Regions from separate parts of the Brevibacillus sp. IT-7CA2 genome, predicted to be linked through region 2. Evidence: riboswitches for the same ligand, from Rfam matches in the RefSeq annotation. Region 2 holds a riboswitch; each other region holds the start of a gene.
What was found. Region 2 has a riboswitch for S-adenosylmethionine ahead of ACM6JA_RS21860 (2,3-diketo-5-methylthiopentyl-1-phosphate enolase). Riboswitches for the same ligand answer to the same signal wherever they lie in the genome.
Positions count from the first base shown of each region.

Region 1: linked by a shared signal. The riboswitch ahead of metK (methionine adenosyltransferase) and the one ahead of ACM6JA_RS21860 (2,3-diketo-5-methylthiopentyl-1-phosphate enolase) in region 2 are both predicted to bind S-adenosylmethionine.
Region 3: linked by a shared signal. The riboswitch ahead of ACM6JA_RS09245 (homoserine dehydrogenase) and the one ahead of ACM6JA_RS21860 (2,3-diketo-5-methylthiopentyl-1-phosphate enolase) in region 2 are both predicted to bind S-adenosylmethionine.

Region 1 covers NZ_CATKQT010000054.1:85,890-93,912, forward strand. Annotated here, with positions in the region: gene ACM6JA_RS29285 (glycosyltransferase family 2 protein) at 1-286, opposite strand, end outside; gene ACM6JA_RS29290 (response regulator) at 357-1,064, opposite strand; gene ACM6JA_RS29295 (sensor histidine kinase) at 1,098-2,240, opposite strand; gene ACM6JA_RS29300 (polysaccharide deacetylase family protein) at 2,237-3,253, opposite strand; gene metK (methionine adenosyltransferase) at 3,405-4,610, opposite strand; SAM riboswitch class I at 4,744-4,845, opposite strand; gene ACM6JA_RS29310 (S8 family peptidase) at 4,907-7,483, opposite strand; gene ACM6JA_RS29315 (SLAP domain-containing protein) at 7,666-8,023, opposite strand, start outside.
Region 2 covers NZ_CATKQT010000044.1:453,137-461,159, forward strand. Annotated here, with positions in the region: gene ACM6JA_RS21830 (spore germination protein) at 1-1,141, shown strand, start outside; gene ACM6JA_RS21835 (GerAB/ArcD/ProY family transporter) at 1,141-2,241, shown strand; gene ACM6JA_RS21840 (Ger(x)C family spore germination protein) at 2,238-3,356, shown strand; gene ACM6JA_RS21845 (1,2-dihydroxy-3-keto-5-methylthiopentene dioxygenase) at 3,409-3,921, opposite strand; gene ACM6JA_RS21850 (methylthioribulose 1-phosphate dehydratase) at 3,935-4,591, opposite strand; gene ACM6JA_RS21855 (2-hydroxy-3-keto-5-methylthiopentenyl-1-phosphate phosphatase) at 4,595-5,263, opposite strand; gene ACM6JA_RS21860 (2,3-diketo-5-methylthiopentyl-1-phosphate enolase) at 5,260-6,474, opposite strand; SAM riboswitch class I at 6,562-6,738, opposite strand; gene ACM6JA_RS21865 (sigma-70 family RNA polymerase sigma factor) at 6,911-7,399, shown strand; gene ACM6JA_RS21870 (anti-sigma factor) at 7,386-8,023, shown strand, end outside.
Region 3 covers NZ_CATKQT010000011.1:563,231-571,253, reverse strand. Annotated here, with positions in the region: gene zwf (glucose-6-phosphate dehydrogenase) at 1-813, shown strand, start outside; gene ACM6JA_RS09270 (Gfo/Idh/MocA family protein) at 839-1,828, shown strand; gene ACM6JA_RS09265 (cyclase family protein) at 1,850-2,473, shown strand; gene ACM6JA_RS09260 (DinB family protein) at 2,585-3,100, shown strand; partial or broken gene ACM6JA_RS09255 (hypothetical protein) at 3,084-3,176, shown strand; cobalamin riboswitch at 3,366-3,572, shown strand; gene ACM6JA_RS09250 (hypothetical protein) at 3,731-3,865, shown strand; SAM riboswitch class I at 3,960-4,066, shown strand; SAM riboswitch class I at 4,133-4,244, shown strand; gene ACM6JA_RS09245 (homoserine dehydrogenase) at 4,330-5,595, shown strand; gene ACM6JA_RS09240 (CapA family protein) at 5,658-6,827, opposite strand; gene ACM6JA_RS09235 (VOC family protein) at 6,905-7,720, shown strand; gene ACM6JA_RS09230 (arsenic resistance protein) at 7,832-8,023, opposite strand, start outside.

The DNA.
Region 1 (8,023 bases), on a different contig from region 2:
ATCCGTACGGATAACGATTCAAGACGACTGTCATCTGTTTCGTATCATCGTCAGATCCATCATCTATCAAGGTAATTCGGATTGGTCTACCACTCCAATACGAACGAAACAGCAGACTCCTCACTACACGTTCCAGCACCTGTTCCGAATTGCGCACCAGTAACCGATAATGCTCATACGGGAGCTCGCTCGCGCTATCCGTCCGATTGGTCCAGCGCTCCGCGATCATTACCAACAAAGAGGAGCAGCCAAATGCTGCCAAAAGCCATACAATCAGCTCTTCCATCACGGTCATACCTCCTCCTATACCAAGGTATGCCGCACGGCTTGAACAGAGTGCAAATAGGAAGCGCTTCCTACAGTTTCACCCAGCCGTTTTTAATGGAGATGACAACAGCTTGTGTCCGGTCTTGAACATTGAGCTTCTGCAAAATACTACTAACGTGATTTTTAACCGTCTTTTCACTAATAAACAAGAATTCCCCAATGGCACGATTGCTTTTCCCTTCTGCCATCAGCTGCAATACTTCCCGCTCGCGACGGGTAAGCGATTCGATCACTTTTGGATCGATGGCTTGCGATTCATCAACGGAGAAGCTACGCTCTGCCGTCCCTTCCTGCTCGCTCAGACGACGGAATTCTTCAATCAGCTTGCCCGTCACCTTTGGATGTATGTATGCACCACCACTAGCCACTACACGCACTGCGTCAACGAGGTCTGACGTTCCCATTTCCTTCAGCAAGTAGCCAGACGCTCCAGCGCGGAGTGTACGATACACATATCCCTCATCATCATGAATCGAGAGCATAATCACACGAGTAGAAGGGCTTACAGAAATCACATTTTCTGCAGCAGAAACGCCATTTATGTTCGGCATGTTAATATCCATCAACAAGACATCCGGCTTGTGCTCTTCCGCCAATACTGTGGCTTCTCCTCCGTCTGCACCTTCACCGACGACCTTGAAATCTTCTTCCATTTCCAATATTCGCTTTACGCCTTCGCGAAATAATTGATGGTCATCCACAATCACAATGCGGAGTTCTTGCTGTCTCTTATCCATGGTTCATCCCCCAGTACTTATTTACGTATCATGTCACAATTTTATCGGTATTTGGAATATAACCTTGGTTCCCTCTCCCGGAGCGGATTGCAGCTCGACACTACCCTCTAAGAGCTGTACACGCTCACGCATTCCCAAGAGTCCAAAAGAGTTGCCATTCGCCATGCGTTTTTCAAGATCGAATCCGACCCCATCGTCTTTGACAACGAGGCTTAACGAATCTTGTACAAATTCCAGCTTCACTTGAACTGTCGTAGCACCTGCGTGCTTCTCCACATTGTTCAGACATTCCTGAACCAAACGGAAGATCGCAGCCTTTACTGAACTGCGCAAAGGTGGCTCCACACCAAATACTACCAGATCGATGGAAGACTGAATACGCTCTTCACACGTTTGAATATATTTTTGCAAGGTAGGTACTAGCCCTAAGTCATCTAATGCCATTGGACGCAAATCAAAAATAATTCGTCGAACATCCGCCAAGCTCAAACGTACCATTTCCTTTAGCTCGTGCAGTTCCATTTGCGCTTCCAAAATGCGCTCGTTTTTCAACATGCGTTCTACAATTTCCGAACGCAGCACGACATTTGCCATCGATTGAGCTGGACCATCGTGAATCTCGCGCGCGACACGCTTGCGCTCTTCTTCCTGAGCCTGGATTACCTTTAGGCCCATCAACTGATGCTGCTTAGCTGATTCCAGCGCCTCGCCTATCTTACTTAAGTCACCAGTCAAATATCCAAGCACAACGCCCATTTGAGAAACCAGCTTTTCTGCACGAACGATGGTTTCTTCCAAGGTACGCAGTTGACGCTCCAAATCATTTCTTCTGCGCTTCAAATTATTTTCCCGCTCGCGGTAAATGGACAGTTCTACCTGAATACGGCTCGCCTCTTCATACGCAACCCGGATATCTTCCTCCGTGTACATATGAAAATTACGACTGACCAACACGAGCTTGTTGCGCGATTTGCGATACGCGAGTTCAAGCGCATCGACTTTTTGAATCACTTTGGAAATTTCTTGTCGAAGTTCATGTAAATCAAACTTCAATGAGTTGCCATGCTGTCTGGCGTTTTCAGCTATATCAAATATTTGAGTTTTACTCGTTTCTACGGTTTCAATCGTTCGCTTGATCACCCCGTCCAGCACGCTGATGTCTATCGCTTTGTTCATGATTGCTCTCCTTCAAACTCATTTTTAGCCTTCGTGAACAACTGTTGGAGGTGCTCTTCTTCTACATCTCGCAGACCCATGTCATTGCGTGGAATGGCAAACGGATCTGTTCCCTGTTTTACGAATCCCCGATTGGATGTAAACACATAGCGGTAGCCAGCTTGACGAGCTGTCTCCAGTACGCTTGGACTTGTGTATCCAAACGGCAACGAGATGACTTCGATCTCTTGCTTCATCCATTCGCTTAAACTGACGCGAGATATACTGAAATCCACATAGAGGCGGTCCCTGTACTCTTTCTCGTCCTCTAAACGCTGCAAGTCTTTCAGATAGACCGGAGCTGTTTCTGGGCCAAGATCGCCCCACTCATTTCGTTCTTCCTCTTCATGCAGACTGTACGTGTGGGACCCGATCGTAACCAGTCCCGTATGAACCATTTCGTTAACCTGTTGACGCGTAAGTGGTGGCGTCATATTCTCCCGTTTTCGGTCAGCTACATCTCTTAAGCGCCCCGCAATCGCGAAGTTCACTGAAGGGTAGCCGTATGTACGTAAGATCGGAAATGCTTCTCTGTAATAACTCTCATACCCATCGTCAAACGTAATCAAAACAGCATTCACAGTCGGTAAGGTACCCGTCTCCATAAATCGCAGGAACTCATCCAACGAAATCGGATTCAGGTCGTTATCATGCAAAAATTTCATGTGTCGGGCAAATTGATCAGGAGCTATGACATACCGCTGATTCGATTGATCCGTGACATGATGGTACGTCAAAACCACAACCTGATTGTTATACCACTTTTTCGTTTGAACCGCTGCTTCTTCAATTGGTGTGACGTTTGGCTCAGCATTTTTTGTCTCACTTATGCTTATAGACGTATCCACTTGGGGAAAAGGTTGCACTTCTTGTTTATTCTTTTTTTCCAGAAAAGATTCGCCTAACAACCCAATAGCCACTGCAAAAAACAAAAAAGTAAGAAACACGATCAGGAAGAGCCTTCTGTTCGGCAAAAAAACCCCTCCTCTACTTCCTCACTAGGAGATTCGACACAGTCCTACAAATTCCTGTGCAACAATTGACCCAATAATTGGATCACTCTGCTCCTAAAACGAAAAAGAGCCCAGTAGCAATACCAGGCTCTTTTTATGTCATTCAGCAATATTACAGTTGAGCAGCCTCTTGCTTCAGAACTTCTGCTTTGTCTGTTTGCTCCCAAGGAACATTCAGGTCATTACGTCCAAAGTGGCCATATGCAGCTGTTTGTTTGTAGATAGGACGACGCAGGTCGAGCTGCTTGATGATACCAGCAGGACGCAGGTCGAAGTGTTTGCGAACCAATTTCACCAGAGCTTCTTCGGAAATGGTACCTGTACCGAAAGTATCTACTGCGATGGAAACTGGTTGTGCTACACCAATTGCGTAAGCAACTTGTACTTCGCATTTGTCTGCGAGGCCAGCAGCCACGATGTTTTTCGCTACATAACGAGCTGCGTAAGCACCGGAACGGTCAACTTTTGTCGGATCTTTACCGGAGAACGCACCGCCGCCATGACGAGCATAACCGCCGTAAGTATCTACGATGATTTTGCGGCCAGTCAAGCCAGCATCCCCTTGTGGTCCGCCAATTACGAAACGGCCAGTTGGGTTGATGAAGTATTTGGTATCAGCGTCCAACAGTTCAGCTGGAACAACTGGTTTGATTACTTGTTCAACCAGATCTTGCTTGATTTGCTCCAAAGTTGTTTCAGGAGCATGTTGGGTAGAAATAACGATTGTATCGATACGAACTGGTTTGTCGCCATCGTACTCAACGGTTACTTGTGTTTTTCCGTCAGGACGGAGGTAAGCAAGTGTTCCGTTTTTACGTACTTCAGTCAGACGACGAGCCAATTGGTGGGACATGCTGATCGGAAGTGGCATCAGCTCAGGTGTTTCATTGCAAGCAAAACCAAACATCAAACCTTGGTCACCAGCACCAATTGCTTCGATCTCAGCGTCAGTCATTTTGCCTTCGCGTGCTTCCAATGCTTGGTCTACACCAAGTGCAATGTCAGCGGACTGCTCGCCAATTGCAGTAATAACACCGCAAGTGTCAGCGTCAAAACCAAATTTCGCACGGTCATAACCGATTTCACGAATGGTTTCACGAACGAGCTTTTGGATATCCACATAAGTGTTTGTAGTGATCTCACCTGCTACGAGAACCAAACCAGTAGTTACGGAAGTTTCGCAAGCTACGCGAGCGTTTGGATCTTTGGACAGGATCGCATCCAAGATGGAGTCGGAAATTTGGTCACAAATTTTATCCGGATGTCCTTCAGTTACAGATTCGGATGTAAACAGACGACGACCTTTTTGCAAAGCCATGAGAAAATACCTCCTTTGACCTCATACAAATAGTGTGGTAGCCGAGTCAGGATTTTATCTACGTAAACGCAAATAAAAAACCTTTTCCATCTTTTAGGAGGAAAAGGTTTGAGCGTTTTTTGCTTCCTTCATCCTCTTATCGGCCAGAACAGATGTCCGTTCTGCTGGTTAGCACCGCTCTAGATCGGTTGCCGGGCTTCATAGGGCCAGTCCCTCCGCCTGCTCTGGATAAGAGTATCCATTACGGATAATAGAATAATTGTTTTTTTCAGAGATGTCAATAGGAAAAATTTTACTTATAGTTGATAGGCTTTGGAAAGTACCACAACTACCTCGGCGCGAGTTGCCCTTCCATTCGGTTTAAAGGAAGAACCGTACCCATTGACCCAATTTCTAGATGTTAAAGCCTCAATAGCAGGAGAAGCCCAATGACTCGTTGGCACATCCTGATAATTCGAGGTACCACGGTTATACATCAAAACATCACGTGCCCGCGCGATCATTACTGCCATCTCTGCACGCGATATCGGCTGATCCGGCTTCATTTCATTCCTCGGGTACCCTTTCAAAATTCCCAATTGATAGGCTACACCTAGGTTGTGGTACGCCCAGTGCCGCTTTGGCATATCCCGGAAGGTCGTTTTTCCTGTGTAGGTAGTTGCTACCTTGGAACCGGTCGCACGCATCGATTTAAGCAGCATCGTGGCAAATTCTGCACGGGTCACTGCCTGATTCGGCTTGAACGACGCATCATTAAACCCATTTACAATATCGCGAGAGCTAAGTCTGACGATCTCTGAGCGCGCCCAGTGGTCCGAAATATCGCGATAGCCCCCTATCAATTTCTGCTGCGTCACCGTGAGTCGGTACGATTCATATTTGAACGCAGTACCGCTATTAAGGCGTACATAATATTTTCCTGGTTGCAAACGCAAACCGATAACATCGTTTCCTCGGTTAGACAGCTCCGCTACCTCATTCGTCGAAGCGATCGCATAGTTCATGTTTCGATCGCTATAGAGCGCGAAACGAAAGCCGCTATCGACAGGAATGTACGGCGCTCGGAACGTCACATACGATTCACTATTCACAGTAAATTGGAACCAGTCGGAATCAGTAGCTGTCGGTATTGTGCCTGACATCACTGTCCCACCGCTTAACGGAGACGCTTTTTGATAGGTGTCATTCGGCTCATTAAAATCTTTTTTTACTGGCGTGTACCCCAAATCCAGCTGGTATTCGCCATTGACTGCATTCCGCGAATACTCGCTCACACGGATGTAATATTTACCCGGAGACACCTCTTTACTGACCCGCTCTGTCGGATTGCCCTTTGTCCCATTATCGTATAGAGGATCCCAAACTACTGCTTTTTGACCAGGCTCTTGTTTACCAAGACCCAGCAACAGATCCACTCGCTTGTTGTCAGGGCTAACAGTGACATCAAAATGCCCGTACTCACGAACATAATAAGAGAACCAATCCTGATCGCCTTCATCATGAAAATTGCCTGTCACACTGATTTGGTTCCCTACAAGTGGTCTGGCCGTTTCTTGTGTATCGTTCGGTTCATTTCGGTCAGGGTTGATTGAAAATTTACTCGTCAACACGTATGTAAAAGCGTTGTTGACGCCTCCATTGCGCATTAAGCGGATGTTCATTCTTCCCGCCTTGACCGGGACCGTTATCATATCTCGATTCCCGAAGTAATGTGTAATCGGTTGACGATTCTCAGGGTAAAAGGTAGCAGCCATCGCCGAAGAAATACCCGATGTGACTGTAGCCGTAAAGCTGACCTTTCCATCGTAAGGGATGTCCATCTTCAGCCAATCTACGGTATCTTTTGGACCCAAATTGCCGCGTATTTGTGACTCAATCGGAAACGCCTTCGCTTTGGAAGAAGAATCATTCGGCTCTAAAAAGTCGTAAGAAAGTGCCGTTTTTACTGCTTTGTTGACATCTAACAAGCCGTATCCAGTCTTCCGATCCCATCCTTTCTCTCCCAAGTCAGTAGCCGTTTGATAAAGCAATTGCCTCACATCAAATGGACTGAGATTAGGGTGCCGAGCGAGAATGAGCGCAGCTGCACCAGCTACTTGCGGTGCCGCTGCTGAAGTACCACTAAACGAGCCGTATTTTCCCCCAAGCTTCGTTGTGTATACATTCAACCCAGGAGCTACCATATTCAGCTCAGGCCCCGTATTTGCCTGATTCAAGACTTCATTGTTACTCCTCACAGCCCCTACCGCCACGACTGTTGGATACGCAGCTGGATACGCCACACGGCTACTTTCATTACCACTTGCTGCAACCAAAACGGCTCCGCTTTTCTCCGCTCGTTGTATAGCAGCTGCCAACGACTTGGAGTAAGCCATACTGCTAACGGACATCACAATGACTTTGGCACCACGATCCAAAGCTACATTGATGCCTTTCGGAATCAGTTCTACTTCCGATTCCGCCTTGCTATTCAAGATTTTAATCGGTAAAATCTTGGCATTCCAAAGAACACCTGAGACACCAATATTATTATTTCCACTAGCAGCTAGAACACCGGCTACTTCTGTGCCGTGCCCGTTGTCGTCCTGTGCTGACTTCCCAGGATTAACGAGATTCACACCTGACAAAAGGTTGCCCTTTAAATCAGGGTGTTTATAATCTGCTCCAGTATCCAATACAGCAATAATAATCTGCTCATTGCTATTTACCGTTGGCCAAGCTTTATCTGCTTTAATTTGACTTAGATGCAGCTGGTTGGTCAAATAGTAGTCATTGGATGCCGGAGGTGCTGCTGCGAAGACTGATTGGCTGTTTGCCATAATGAGCGTGACCATTAATGTAACAGTCACTGACATGTTCACTGATCTTTTCATGTAAAACAGTCCTTCCTTCTCTCCCCTGCAAAAGTAGCAGTCCTAAAAGGAAATCAGGTATTTGTAATCTGGTCTTTAGCATAGCGGATGAAAAGGGGGACACGCAACCCTCATTCTCCAATATTTGGAACGCTTTCATAGAAGAAAACCCTTTTTACCATCGGCAAAAAGGGTTTTTCTCCTTACTGTAACAAACCTTTATTGTCTTCTACTTCAGGTGCTACCTGAGCTTTTTCTTTTTTTCGTTGTTGCGCTTTCGGAATAAAGGCAGTCAGTTCAGCAATATTTACCGCTTCTTTTTTAAAGGAAGAGGAAGGAATATCGAACGCCCACACGCGATGGCAGTTCGCTTCCACCTTCATGTTTTCCAACGTGAAGTGTACGCGTGCTACTGTATCGCCCGCTTTATCATGAACAATAATTGGCACTTCGGTAAACTCCAGACGTTTTCCTAATCCGTTACGGAAAGCAACGATAACTTTCAAGCCATTATCTTCACCAGGCTTGATATCGAGGACTTGCAAATCTACTTCTCCCTCT
Region 2 (8,023 bases):
GCTTGTGATCGAAACGAATGGATGGCCACAGCGGGCGATAGAAGATCCGCAGTTGGAGGCTGCGCTGAAGGGAGGACACCAAGGGTTTGTCGAAACGGACTCGCAGAACATTGCCCTCATTCGCCGCTATATTCCCCACCGTGAATTGAAAATAAAAGAAATGTGGTTAGGAGAAAGAGGCCTTTCAAAGCTCTCGATCATCTATTTGGCTGATGTGGCGAATCCGGAAATATTACAGGAGCTGGAAGATCGGCTCAAGAGCATCAAGGTTGATTCGATTCTCAATGCGTCTGAACTGGAGGAGTATATCGAGGATAATCCTTACTCTCTGTTTCCGCAGTTTTTGACTTCAGAACGGCCAGATACAGTCGCCTCTCATATCTTGCAAGGGAAGATTGCTGTCGTTGTCGATCGCTCGCCAAGCGTATTAATCGGTCCGGCTACTTTCGTTTCCTTTTTTCAAAACGTTGACGATTACGGTACGCGCTGGCCTGTCGCTACGTTCATCCGCTTGCTTCGGTACTTGGCTTTCTTGATTGCTACTTTTTTGCCCGCGATTTATATTGCGGTGATTTCTTTCAATTATGAGGTGATCCCACTCGATTTGATTTTGTCAGTCGGAGAGTCTCGCGAAAAGGTTCCATTCCCTCCCTTGTTAGAGGCATTCATTATGGAGCTCACACTGGAAATGCTTCGGGAATCGGGAATTCGTTTACCAGCGCCTATCGGACAAACAGTCGGTATCGTAGGGGGTATCGTGATCGGTCAAGCGGTCGTACAAGCGGGGATTGTGAGCAACATCATGGTGATCGTCGTTGCATTTACAGCGATTTCTTCCTTTATTATCCCGAACTACGATATGGCTTCGGCAGTTAGGCTTATTCGTTTTTTGATGATGATACTTGCTGCGATGTTTGGTTTTGTTGGCATTATTGTCGGGTTGATGGCATTGATCGGCCATTTGATTACGCTGGAATCATTAGGTGTTCCTTATGGAAGCCCTCTTGCCCCTGTGCGTTTCGGAGATTGGAAAGATTTGTTTATCCGCCTGCCACTATGGAAAATGAAAGATCGTCCCCTGTCAGTCCATACGATTCAAGATCAAAGGCAGGGGGATAATCGACCAAGGGAGGACGGGTGATGAAAAAGTATACATACAACCAATTGAGCGTCCTCCAATACATTCTCCTCATTCATGGGGCACAAGTAGGGATTGGAGTATTGACGATTCCCAGAGAATTGGCGGAGAAGGCGAGCACCGATGGATGGATATCGCTTTTGATCGGCTGGCTTGGGGCAACGCTAGTCAGTCTCGTCATCACGAACATGATGAAGCAGTACCCGGAGAAGACGATCATCGATATATTTCCATTGATCTTGGGCAAGTGGCTCGGTCGTATCGCTATTGCTTTCATGTCCATTTATTGCGGGATAGCGGCGTTCGTTTTGATGATAAATGCCACGGGAATCATTAATGTGTGGCTCCTGTCTCAGACACCGGCCTATGTCGTCGTGTTCCTTTTTGCGCTGCCGACCTATCTTGTTCTCCAGGGAGGGGTTCGCGCCATTGGAAGGTACGCCGAGCTCGTGTTCTATCTTACACTTTGGATACCTTTTGTTCTCACGACAGCTTATCGAGAGGTTCATTGGTTAAACTTGCTGCCAGTAATCAAGGAGGGCTGGCACCCGATATGGGAAGCGAGCAAATACACGGTACTCTCTTTTCTGGGATTTGAGTTTGGTTATTTCGCCTACCCTTTTCTTCAAAAAAAGCAATATGCGTCTCTCGGCATTGTCATTGCGAATACATTGACGTTGATCGTGTATATGTCTGTCATTATCGTTTGCTTTGCTTACTTTAGTCCCGATGAAATCACGCAGTATACATGGCCTACGCTCAATTTATGGAAAGCCATTGAGTTCCGCTTTTTGGAACGTGTCGATATTCTTTTTCTCTCTTCTTATTTGTTTATATTGTCAACGACTGCCTTGCCGTACATCTATTTCTGTGTCTTCTCATTCAGTCAGTTATTCGGCATGAAGGATCACCGCAAGCATTTGCGTCTGTTCCTTCTACTGGTTCCAGTGGCGGTATGGTTTTATACGCCATCCTTTATTGATCTGAAGAAATCAACACAAATTTGGAGCTATACAGGCTTAGGCTTTGCTTATGTGCTTCCTTTACTGGCTTGGGTGCTGATCAGGCTATCGAAACGAGCAGAAGGGGAGGAAAAAGCATGAGGGCGTTTGCTCAGATTCTATTATTGAGCTTGCTGGTAACCATGTTGGCAGGTTGCAGGGATCAAATCAATTTGGAAGATGCCACTTTATCGTTGATGGTCGGAATTGATTTGAACGAAAAAAACGAGCTTCTCTTTTATATCTCAAGTCCGGTGTTCAGTCGGGAGGCAAAGGAAAAATCTGAGGAATACGGTATTCGGTCATCTACGATTAGAGAGTCGAGAATGGGCTTTGATGAGCGAGTGACAGGCTTGACCCAAGCAGGCAAAATTCAGGTGCTTGTGTTCGGGAAAAAGCTGCTGGCTCACCCGGACTGGTTTCGGTTGCTGGATGTCGTTTTTCGGGATGCAAAGTTCAGTGTCAACGCCCGCATGGCTATGCTTGATGGTCCGTTGCATGAGCTGTTTGATTATAAACCAAAGGACAAACCTCGTCTGTCCATTCATGTAACAACGCTGATTGACACAGCCAATAAAAGAAATCTGACGGTAAAGACGAGGGCACAGGAGCTCCATCGGCAAATGTATGAAAAAGGGATGACACCTAGCTTGACTGAGTTGAAGAAAGAAAAGCGGGCGGTCAAGGTAGTGGGGACGGCCTTGTTAACAGAAAATGGAACGTACGCAAGCTCGATAGAACCGCGGGATACGATTCTTTTGCAAACGCTGCTCTATGAAAAACAAGGGGAACTGTCCGTCACGATCCCGATTAAAGAGCCGAACGATCAAAATCAAATTACGAAAGACAGGATCAGTTTTTTTATCAAGGGCGTCCAAAAAAAAGTAAAAACATCCTATCAGAACGGTCGGTTTCATTTTGACGTTCATTTCAGGTTGCGAGTGTCCATATCGGAGCGAATGTTTTCGTTCGACATGGAAAAGGACTACAAAAAGATGGAGAGAATGATCAGTGACGAGTTACAGAAGGATTACATGAAGTTAATCAAGAAATGCCAGGAAATCGGTGTAGACCCGTTTGGGTTTGGTCTCTATGCGCGTGCCTATGAATATAAGGAATACAAAAAGGTAGAGGATGATTGGACGAAGGCTTTTTCCAATGCCACAGTTGAAATCAAGCCTGACGTATCGATTAAGGGAAATGGCGTCGTAAAGTGAAGGGTGAAAGACAAAACCCCCTGGCAATCAATAAATGCCAAGGGGTTCGTTATTAATAGATCGCTTCCCAGCCTGCAGGAGTGACGAACAGGCGAATCGCTTTGATTTTGCGGTCGTCCATCAGGGTGAAGTAGTGGCGGTAGTTCGGTGGTACGGAGATCAGATCGCCTGGCTCCAGCTCGACGTCGAAGTAGCGATCATCTTTGCCTTTGATGGCGAAAATACCGTGACCATCGACGCAGAAGCGGCACTCATCGTCGGTATGGTGATGCTCGCCCTTGAATTTCACCAGCAGCTCGTCGAGGTTAGGCGTTTTGTCAGAGAGGACGATAATGTCCGCTGTCAAGTAACCGCGACGTTGGCTGATCGCATCGATTTCCGGCTTGAAGGTGTCGAGAATCTCTTGTTTTTCCTCGTCTGTCGGGCTGTAGTTATCACGGTGCTTCGGATCAAGGCGATCCACGCCCCATTTTTCGTAAATGATCTCTTGGGTGTCCAGGAAGGAGACAACTTCCTCGGGTGCTGAGATGTACTCATTGTTGTCGTGAAAACGAATTTGTGCCATCGTTTATTCCTCCTTAATTGGTGGTTGTAGTGGACACGACTGCTTGGCGCAATTGCAGCCAGCGGGCGTGATACTCGAATAGGAATTCAAAAGCTTCCAGGTGTCGCTTGGCCTCGAAGTCATTGCCGCCCCACGTGTAGATACCGTGGTTACGGATGAGTACGCCGGGAACTTCTGGTGTGATTACTTTTTCAATAGCGGCAGCCAAGGTCGGAATATCGGCAAAGTTCTCAACAATCGGAACAGTAATGCGCGCGTTTTCTTCCCAGATTCCGAGTCCCTTGATCAGCTCTTGTCCTTGAATGGAGAAGGCTCGTTGTCCAAAGTACAGCTCGGAAATGAGATTGTTCCACACGGTATGGACGTGGAAGCAAGCACCCGCCTTTGGAAACGTTTTGTAGACGACGGCGTGGATGAGCGTTTCAGCAGAAGGTTTGAGCGTAGTTACATCCACCGGACGCGAGTCTTGGTCCACGACCAGATAATCTTCAGGGGACAGCTTGGTTTTGTCTTTGCCGCTTGCCGTTACGGCAAATTGCAAGGGATCGTTTTGTATCTTAATGGAGAGATTGCCACTAGTGCCGGGAAACCAGTCCCGGCGGGCAAATGTCAGCTTGGCGTCATCCAGACGGCGAAAGGCATCCAGACGTTGTTCGAGTGTTGCGGTCATGAGTTAGACAACCTCCTGTTGGACTTGCTGTAAAATGCGAATCACGTCGTGGAATGTGGCAAACTTGCTATGCGGCAATTGCAGCTCTTCCGCCTTGTCAGCAAGGAAGTGACGGGCAATCACATAGTCAGCGATTTTGGCTCCAGCCAAATCAGTGATGGAGTCGCCGATGACGATACGGAAATGGGTTGCTGGATCGTAACGGCGGATGATTGTCGTCTTGCACATGCCGCAGCCGTTTGTGCAATGCTCGTCGCAAGCGTTAGGCCACGTAATGGTGATCCGTTCTCCGCTGAAATCACTGCCGTTGCAATAGATCGGAACATCGGAGAGATCGAAAGGTGCCAGGATAGGCTCCAGGAAAAAGTCGATGCCGCCACTCGTGATCAACAGCTCGATGCCTTCTTCACGGCAATAGCTCACGAATTCAGCAAATCCCGGGCGAATTGTCGCTTCTTGGACAATGAAATCAATAATGTCCTGTCGCAAGGAGGAGGGCAAGAGTTGAAACAGCTTGCCTACCCCTTCCTGAACGCTTATTTTTTGTGAAAGGATTTGCTCCGTCAGTGCTTCCCACTCAGGGGGAGCAAACTTGCGGACAATCGCTACAATGTTGTCCTTTTCAGTAATCGTTCCGTCGAAATCGCAGAACAGGACGAGCTTCTTGCTCATCGTGCGCCACCCCACTTTTCCAAGGCGATCGCCAGCTCTTGTGATTCCGCGGCAGCTTCTTCCAATGTTCGGCCTGCGGTGACTGCCCCAATCGCTGCAACGAATGCTTTCGCTCCTGCGGTTGCTCCACCGGGATGACCGTGAATTCCGCCTCCTGCATTGACGATTTGATCTAAACCGAAGTCTTGATACAGCTGTGGAACTAACCCTGGATGAATGCCGGCAGACGGAACTGGGAAGGAACGGCGTACACCATTCAGTGGGTCGGTCAAATGCTTGGCGAGCTGCAACGCTTCTGTCTTGTCCAGGGCGACGTTACCATATGGAGATGGGAAGAGCACCAAATCTGCACCAGCTACGCGCATCAACGTTCCGAGCAGAAGCGGGGTGGCGATACCGTAGTCAGGTGATGGATAGTAAGCGCCTGCCAATGCTGGATGCGCCATGATCGGTACGTGTACATCAGTATCGGCTGCCAAACGGTGCAGGGCATCGAAGCCAAAGGCCAGCACATTGAACAAGAGGCAGTCAGCACCCGCATCTACCGCACGTTTCGCTTTTTCGTTCAGCTCATGCACAGGTCCAGTCAGGTTGGCTGCATAGAGGACTGGCTTGCCTGTTTCGGCTTCTGTCTCCTGAGCGATCTGCTTGAACGCTTTGATCCGTTCGATAAAAGGAGCGCGCTCATCTGCAAAGAAGATTTCGTCATCTTTCACCAGATCGACTCCGCCCAAGGCTTGTGCCCGGAATTGCGTTTTCAGGTCGTCGAAAGGAAGGCCTAGGCATGATTTGAAAATGCTCATCAAGAGCGGACGGTTATGTGCCCCTAAACGTTCGCGCAGACCATCTATGCCGAACTTCGGTCCAGGAAAAGCCTGAAGGAATGAGTCAGGGAAAACGATGTCGACGAGCTTGATTTTGCCATCCATCGACAGTTTGCCGAATATTCCGGTCAACAAGGATGGAATGTCTGCTGTAAAATTGCGAGTCGGATAGCTGACGGTAATCAGACCGCGTGTTTCTCCGTTTTCTAGTGTCTCTAGTGGCGTCGCGCTCACGGCTTCACCAAGATACGGGGCTAACTCAGCTTGTTTGGCAAGCGGCAGGTCCGTCCAGGAACCGACAGTCATGCCGACAGCAATGGCTTGCGCTTTCTTGTTCAAGTCTTTTGCTTGTGTGAGATAGGTGACGAGGATACGTTGTTCACTCATGCTACGTCTAATCCTCCTTGTATAAATTAAAAAAGCCTCCCCATTGAGGCGGGGAGGCGGTTGTCGACTATGAAAGCGTCTCGTCTCCTCTCATCTCTCGGGTCAGTAGCCGAGACAAGCCAAAGATGCTCGATCTCGACTCTTATCCGTTGGAATTAGCACCGTTTCGCTATCCAAGGTACGCATCATCAGCGTACGATTTATGGTATAGCGCCGGTTGCCGGGCATCATAGGGCCAGTCCCTCAGCCAGCTCGCGATAAGAGTTATTCGTTTCCCCCATGATATGACGTTCATTGTCAGGAGTCAATCCTTGTTTTTGCAGAGAATGTGCAGCAGGTTATCAGAAAAATGAGACGAAGGTGAAACTTTTTGGCAATTCCTTCGTGGTAAGGGATGAAGGGGTGTGAACGGCTTGGGAAAGTAGGTCTGGAGGATGTGTACCAGCTGCATGTAAACGATATTTACCGCTATCTTTTCCGGCTGACACGAGATGAGAGGCTGGCAGAGGATCTGACACAGGAAACCTTTTGTCGCGCCTTCACTTCCTTGGACGACTACCGTGGGGAAAAAGTACGGCCCTGGCTGTTCAAGGTGGCCTATCACGCTTTCGTGGACGGTTATCGCAAGAAGACGAAACAACAGTTTGCGTTTGTGGCAGCCCTGCCAGAACGACGTGATCATTCGGCGGTTGATCCGGCAGAGCATGTCGTGAACAAGGAGCTGTGGGAAGCGGCCCATGACTATTTGGAGAGACTTCCGGAAAAGCAAAGACAGGTCATTTTGTTGTCTGCCATGCAGTTTTCCTACGCGGAAATGGCAGAGGTACTCGGGACCGAGCTGGCAGATGTCAAACGTTCCTTGTTTCGGGGACGACAAAAGATGCGGCAGTTGTGGAGGGAGGAAAGCTGGGATGAACAAGGATGAGAATAATCGCGAGCAAAGGCTGCTTGCTTATTTGCGGGGGGAAATGGCGGTAGAAGATTCGAAACAATTCGAAGAGGAAATAGCCGCTGACGAGGAATACGCACAGCGGTTGGAGAGGCTTTTGCTGGGGGAAGAAACGGGAGAGGATAACGCGAAAACAAAACAGCCTGAAACGCTGTCGGCTGAAAAACAGCGCGCCATTGTTCGCCGGGGGAAATGGAAAAATCGGTTGTCCAACGCTGGATTCACCATAGGGCTTCCCTTTTTGGCCGGAGTTGTATTGCTGATTCTGAATGGCTGGGTTGGGTCACTGATGCATGAAGATCTGTTCCGCGTTGCGAAGTCGATGGTCAATTTTACGCAGCCAGGTGTCAGTGTAGGCGGGAGTGGCTCGCAGGTGGGATTGCTATACGGCAATATCAGCATGGAGTTGCGTGAGAGGGTTGGAGCGGAAGAAAAGAACGCTGGCCGCTTTGAAAGCACAAATGTGCTGTGGAACGTAAACGCTGGGCCGAAATGGCCGAATGGGGTCAGGGAACAGAAGCTGTATTTCCGTTATCCAACAGAGGGGGCAATGGAGAATACGGACTTTCGCACTTCACCTGCCTGGACAACGATGGAGAA
Region 3 (8,023 bases), on a different contig from region 2:
GAGCCTGCCGGGGCACTGCGCGACATGCTCCAAAATCACATGCTGCAAATGCTCATGATCATCGCCATGCAGCTTCCGAAGCGAATCACGTCCGCCCATATCCGCAAAGAAAAGCGCAAGGTGATGGCAGCCGTGCGTCCGATGAAGAAAGAAGAAGTCGGGACCCACGTTATTCGCGGTCAGTATAGCGAGGGACATATTCAAGGAACGCCTGTGGCTGGCTACAGGGACGAGCCTGGTGTCGATCCCGTTTCGATAACAGAAACGTATATTGCTACGCGTGTCTGGATTGATGCCCCGTTTTGGCAAGGGGTACCATTTTATATTCGCACGGGAAAAAGACTGCAAGAGAAATCAACCAGGATCGTTATTGAGTTCAAAAATCCACACGAAAAGCTTTATCAGGAGCAAAATGAAACGACATCGCCTAATTTGTTGATCATCAGCGTGAATCCGAACGAAGGTATTGCCTTGCAGGTAAATAGTAAGAATCCGACAAATAGCGGTAAGATTGAGCCGGTGACGGTAGATTTCAGTGCAGGGACAAAAGACGTGCCAGAAGCGTACGAGCTGCTCTTGTTCGATGCACTCCGCGGGGATTCCACCTACTTTGCGCATTGGGATGAGGTCCGGCTGTCGTGGGAGTGGGTGACACCGATATTGGAAGCCTTCGCTGAAAATTTGGTGCCGCTCTTTACGTACGAAGCTGGTTCATTCGGACCGAAGGCCGCAGAGCAATTACTTGCTGCGGACGGATTCGTGTGGTGGCTGGATAAGGTCGAAGATCGAGTGCCGGTCACTGCAACGAGATAGACAAAAAGAAAAGGGAGCGGATGAGATGCGATTTGGCGTAATCGGAACGAACTGGATCACCGAGGAATTTATCCAGGCTGGTCAAGAAGTAGAAGGATTTTCTCTTCAGGCTGTTTATTCACGTACCAGCGAACGCGCCAAGGAATTCGCTGACAAGTACCATGCTCCATTTGCCTATAACAGCCTAGAAGAAATGGCTACAAGCAAAAATATTGACGCGGTCTATATTGCGAGCCCCAACTCCTGCCACGCGGAACAAGCGATCCAGTGCATGGACGCGGGGCTACACGTATTATGTGAAAAGCCACTGGCTTCCAATGCGATTGAGGTAGAAGAATTGATCGAGGCAGCGAAAAGAAATGACGTGCTACTCATGGAGGCTGTCAAATCTACACTATTACCCAATTTTTTTGCAATACAAGACAACCTGCACAAGCTGGGAAAAGTACGACGCTTTATTGCTAGTAATTGCCAATATTCTTCGCGCTATGACGCATATCGCGAAGGGAAGGTTTTACGTGCTTTTGATCCTGCTTTTTCAAACGGAGCCTTGATGGACATCGGTATTTATTGTCTTTATCCGTTACTCATCCTTTTTGGCAGACCAGACGACATTAAAGCAGAAGGAATTGTGCTTGATTCTGGAGTGGACGGAGAGGGCAGTATGCTTTTGAAGTATCGAGAGATGGACGCAATCATTAGTTTCTCGAAAATTACGACCTCCTATCAACCAGCAGAAATTCAAGGGGAGAACGCTACAATGGTGATTGATCGAATCAACCATCTCAAAGAAGTGGACATTCGTTACAGGGACGGACGAATCGAGCAAGTGACAAGGCCTCAAACCCCGAAGACCATGCATTATGAAATAAGAGAATTCCTACACTTGGCGAAGAGCGGGGTCAGACAATCTGCAACGAATTCGCATGAAGTCTCCAAAATGGCCATGCAGGTCATGGATGAAGCGAGAAGACAGATGGGGATTGTTTTTCCAGCGGATCGTAAAAAACAGTAGGCAAAGGGGAGGGCGTTTGGGATGAAAATGTATGATGTAACTGCCACCGTGTACGAAGGAATGACGGTGTATAAAAACAAGCCGGAAAAGCAGCCGAAAATACGTACCACTACGAATGGCTATGTAACAGAATCGAGAATCGACATGGACCTTCATTCTGGTACCCATGTAGATGCTCCCCTGCACATGGTGAATGCTGGCGATACATTTGAGAGTATTTCCTTGGAAAAGCTAGTGGGCAATTGCAAGGTTCTCGATCTCACAGCGGTAGAAGACAGGATCACTCGCTCCGACTTGGAACGCTTCGATCTTGTGCGAGGAGATTTTGTCCTGTTTAAAACGAAAAACTCTTTTGAAGAGGCGTTCTCTTTTGAATTCATCTTTCTGTCTGAAGAAGGAGCAGAATATTTAAGTGAGCTGGGTGTGCGGGGCATTGGTACTGATGCACTTGGAATCGAACGCGCCCAGGAAGGACACCCCACACATAAAAAGCTGTTTGCAGCGGGAGTCATTGTCGTGGAAGGCTTACGGCTAGGTGAGGTCCCGCCAGGCGAGTATTTTCTGGTAGCAGCACCACTCAAGCTGATCGGAACGGATGCAGCCCCGGCAAGGGTCCTATTGTTTGAAGGCTTACATAGCGTATAATGGTGACGGTCACCCGCCTGTGAAGATCAGGCGGGTGCGTTCGTATTGGGATGGGGATGCATGGTGGTATAATTTGTCTATCCAAAATGAATGACGAGGAGTGGGAAATACATGCTCAGACGACCAGAGCGCGATGAATACGCTGCTTATTTTGACTATTATATTGGGCTTGTACCTGAGGGGGAGCTGCAAACGATCCTCACACAACAAGGCGAGAAGCAAGTCGCGTTATTTTCGTCACTTGCGCCCGAGCAAATGGATTATCGGTATGCACCAGGCAAATGGACGGTAAAAGAGGTTTTGGGTCATCTCGTCGATACAGAACGCATCATGAGCTATCGCTTGCTGAGAATCGCGAGAGGAGATCAGACACCCCTCGTCGGCTTTGATGAAAATGCTTTTGTAGAACACGGGTGTTTTCACCTAAGAGACCTCTCTGATTTATTGGAAGAGTATAAGGCTGTGCGGGCTTCCACCATCGCGCAGGTGCGAGGAATCTCTCCAGAAGCGTGGTTGCGTACAGGACTTGTCAACGGAAACAAGCTATCTGCAAGGACGTTGGCCTATGTGATTGCTGGACATGAAGCTCACCACACTACGATTTTGAAAGATCGGTATTTGGGGTAGGTCAGAGCCTCTCCTCGTTTGTCGGCAACAGCTGGACGAATATTTTTCCGGCAAGAGACAGTCCTTTTCTGTTCCCCTGTGGATGAAAGGGACAGACTTTCAGAAAACAGTCTGGCACACATTGACCACCATTCCCTATGCGCACAAGATTACATACACGGAGCTAACCGCGTTAATTGGGAAGGAAAATGCAGTGAGGGCAGTTGGGAATGCCAACGGAAAAAATCGACTGAACATCATCGTGCCATGTCACAGAATTATAGGAGCAAACGGGAGTTTAACAGGCTATTCGGGTGGCTTGTGGCGAAAGGAATGGCTCCTGGCCCACGAACAATGTTCGCAAAACACGGTCCCGCCACTGTAAGAGGGAGTCAGCGTCCAATAAGCCACTGGTCTATCAATATAGACGGGGAAGGCGACGCTAGATGATGAACCCAAAGTCAGGAGACCTGCCTGTTTCGACAACACTGATAGACCTACGGGAGATAGGGAGGTGTTAGAGATGGCTTGCGAAAAACAGCGAGTAGACAAGTACGTCCCTCCTTTTCTGGCATTTTCTAACGATCGTCACGGTCGAGTAGAAAATGCTCTTTTTATTTTGGGTAGGATAAAAGAAGAGGAGGGTGTGCGATGATGCAACTTTTTATTTGCCAATGGTGCGGATATGTCGAGGAAAAAGAGCTGCCCGAGGAATGCCAGGAGTGCGTGTTTCATTGCACTTGCTGCAGTATGGAAGAGGTAGAAAGCCTGTTCACCTACACCTGAAAGCCTGACCAAATCAGCTTGCAATCAGAAAAGAAAGAATTTTGTTGACGCTTGCCTTGGAATTTCTTAGAATAAAGCTCAACAGCATAAATAGTTCTTATCCAGAGAGGTGGAGGGTCTGGCCCGATGAAGCCCGGCAACCGTTGCATATTGCGACAAGGTGCCAATTCCTGCGAGACGTTTCGTCTCGAAAGATAAGAAGCGGGTTACTCGATTAGTAGGTGAACCTTCTTCTTAGCGAAGAAGGTTTTTTTCAATTTCATATTTTCTTTATCCAGAGAGGTGGAGGGACTGGCCCGATGAAGCCCGGCAACCGTCACGCATGTTTTGTGACAAGGTGCCAATTCCTGCAGGACATATACGTCCTGGGAGATAAGGAGGGGAGCAGTAGCTGCTAACAAGCCTTCTTCTTATCGAAGATGGCTTTTCTTTTTATCTAAAATTCGGGGTATGGGGTGGTCAGGATGAGTGTAGAAGTGGTACGCGTGGGATTATTGGGATTGGGAACAGTGGGTGGAGGCGTAATCAAAACGATCCGTTCGCAGCAGGAGAAGCTGGCTTCTCGTCTGGGTAAACGAATTGAGATCGTCAAGGCATTGGTGCGTGACTCGGAAAAAGAGCGGGCGGTTCATATCGACCCGGCATTACTGACAACAGACTTTGAGGATGTATTGAGCAGCGATGTGGATATCGTGGTGGAGGTCATGGGCGGTGTAGAACCTACCTATGACTACGTCCGTGCTTTGATCGAAAAGGGCTGCCATGTAGTAACTGCCAACAAAGAACTCCTGGCGAAAAAAGGAACGGAGCTAGTCGATTTGGCAAATCAGCATCAAGTGCATCTTGCCTATGAAGCGAGTGTGGCAGGGGGCATCCCGATCTTGAGCGTGCTCCGGCAGTTCCTACGCACGAACGATATTCAAGGCGTTCGCGGTATTCTTAACGGAACAACGAACTTCATTTTGACGAAAATGGAGGCAGAGCAGCTCTCTTACCAGGAGGTGCTCAAGCAAGCGCAGGAGCTGGGCTATGCGGAAGCGGACCCTCGTTCGGATGTAGAAGGCTTTGATGCTATGTACAAATTGTATATCTTGGCACAGCTTGTTTACGGAGAATCGCTGCCTTTAGCAGATGTTGTTCGCAGAGGAATTGCAGATTTGTCAGCAGGTCACATTCGGATTGCTAGCGAGCTGGGGTACCGGATCAAGCTGATCGCGCAGGCCTATCAAGCTGAGAAAGGAATTCGCCTATCAGTTGAACCAACCATGCTTCCGCTGAGCCATCCGTTGGCACAAATCCACGACGCGTTTAATGCTGTCCAGCTATCCGGCAACATCGTGGGAGACTTGTTGTTTACAGGAAGAGGGGCAGGAGAGCTCCCTACAGCAAGTGCAGTCGTGGAGGATTTGGCCTATTTATTGACACAGCCATTCACACCACATCCTACCTGGAAAGAAAAAACGGCCGACAAAGCTGGAGGCACGGTAAACTCGGCAGAACACGTCCTATGTTACCTTGAGGGCTCATGTCATACTGCTACGCCAGATCGTGTCCTGCATTTCCTTCAGCAGGCAGGAGTCAACGTGCATAAACTAAAAGTCCAATTCGACTTGGGAGGCGTCTTGCGCGCAGGTTTGATCGTGACAGGAATCAGTGAAGAGCACGAGTCCCTATTGAAAAATGATTTCGGCTTAGAAGTGCGCTGCTTCCCCATTATCGAATCTGCGTAAGTAAGAGGAATCATATGAAGAAAAGCCGTATTTCTAGTTACCTGGAAACACGGCTTCTTTTGTCAGGGGGCAGTCTCCACCGCTTTTGCACGCGGCTGTATACGCCCGTCACTTTGTATGTCGACACTCTCAGAAATGGATTCAATGCGTTTTAGCAGGGCAGCGCCGTTGCTTTCATTCATGGGTACAGCTTGTCCCAATTCTGCGTGAAACGGAAGCATCGTCAGCTCACAATCACCGCTTTTCGTACAGTTTGCTTGCAGGACCATCGTTTCCCAAGTCTTGGGTTCGTTTGATCGTGTGAAAATGAAATTGCCGAGACTGTACGCAATCCATTTGTCGTTGTATCGTTCAAAACCTTGAAGTACGTGGGGATGACCGCCGACAATCAAATCTGCACCAGCATCGATGTAGGCACGAGACAACTCTTTTTGATGATCGACAGGATAATCAGCGCGTTCCTTGCCCCAGTGTGCAATCACCACGACGAGATCCGCTTGGTTGTTCGCATCTTGGATCGCTTTTACTGCTAGCGTAGGATCATAGGAAGCGGCCATACCTGGCTGGGAATCCCCCGCATACCAGCTCGTTTCGGGAATGACCCTGCTGAAGCCGAGAATCGCGATCTTGATGCCGTTCTTTTCTATGAATACAGGTGAATAGGCACGGCTGGCATCCTTACCTGCGCCGACGTATTCAATCCGGTTTTCGTCTAAAGCGTCAAAGGTATCCAGCAATCCCGGAACTCCTTGATCCATGGAGTGATTATTGGCGAGATTCACCACATCAATCCCAGCGTTTTTCATGGCAGGAACAGCAAGTGGCGACGACTTGTAGACATACGCCTTGTTCTGTGCAGCAACTCCTGTCTCGGTGATCGGCGTCTCCAAATTGGCAATCGTGATATCATCTTGCAAAAAGAGTGAGCTTACATGCTTGTATGGGTAGTCATAGCTGTTTGCGAGTAAGGTTTTCTCTACATTCCCTGACATCATGACGTCACCGACAAAGGTGAGCTGCACAGAAGTCTTTTGGTTCACGGTATTGTCAGGAGCAGGCTGCGTGTTCGGGTTGGCATGTTCTCCATCCATAGCAGTTTGGAATAGGTAGTAGGTTCCGACGACGAAGATGGCCAACACGCTAAATAGGAGCGTGTTCTTTCCAACACGTGCCCATTTTCTGCGTGAGTGCTTGCGCCGAACTTTTACCCGGCTTGATCTGGTCTCGTTCATTTTTCCCCCTTGTCATTCTATCCTTACATAAATGAATTTTGATATCCTATAAGTAATACGAAAAGAGGCGAAAAAAGGTGCGATTAACTTTTGATCATTTGGTTCATTTTGTACAGCGAACTCCTCAGGAAGCATCGGAACAATTTTGCCAAGCGGGTTTTCATGCAGTAGCTGGAGGGCGTCATGCGTCTTGGGGGACATGGAATAGCCTTAGTTATTTCGGGCTTTCTTATGTTGAATTTTTGGCGGTTGAACACGAGGAGCTTGCTCGACAATCAGATAATCCGCTCGTACGTCAATGTATCGAGGATGAAGCAAAGGGAGAAGGATTTGGTCAGATTGCGCTTCGTACCAACGAGATGGATGCGTGGGCAGAGCGCCTGCGAAGCCAAGGTTTGAAGGTTACTGGACCTGTTGCGGGAAGTCGTACGCGTGATGATGGCACGACGCTTCGGTGGCGGATGTTATTCCTCGAAGATGCAGATAGTGCTCTTCTACCGCCATTTCTCATTGAATGGTCGCAAACAGATGAAGAAAGAATAGAAGATTTGACTAATCGTGGCATCATTGGCGTACATCCGAACGGTGCAGCCCATCTCCAGTCAGTAGGCTATGCAGTAAAGGATCTGGAAGAAGCAACAGCACGTTGGCAAAGCTGGTTCGGATGGAAGAAGAGCGAAAGATTCCATGATAAAGAACTGGGGGCCATCTGCCAAGCATTTGAACTTCCGGGTGGAAATGTAGTGCTTTGCCAACCGACTGAAGAGGGATTGGCGCAGACTGCATGGGAAAATCGCGGGCAAAGACCGTTTTTTGCGAGGCTGGCAGGAGCGAGCCAAAATAGCGAGTATAAGATTGGTGGAGGATCTTACTTTCTAGCAGCGCTGGAATAGTCGTTTAGAACCTATTTACGTAAGTGTCCCTATCTGACACACACATACAAGGGGTGGTACCAACGTAGTTGACACCACCCGTAATGTAGATAGTTTAATCATCTACCAAGCCTATTTATTTTTGTTTTCAGCATATCCGTTCGTCTCTCGTAAAAGTACATTTGGAACAAGACGAATATATAATAGTTCCCCAATAAGTTCTACAATTGTTTGCGTTACGATTACAGCAGACACTAGCCCGTTTAGAGGTTCAGGTAGCGCCAGTGCAAAAGGAAGAACGACAAGAGAGTTACGGGTTCCTGC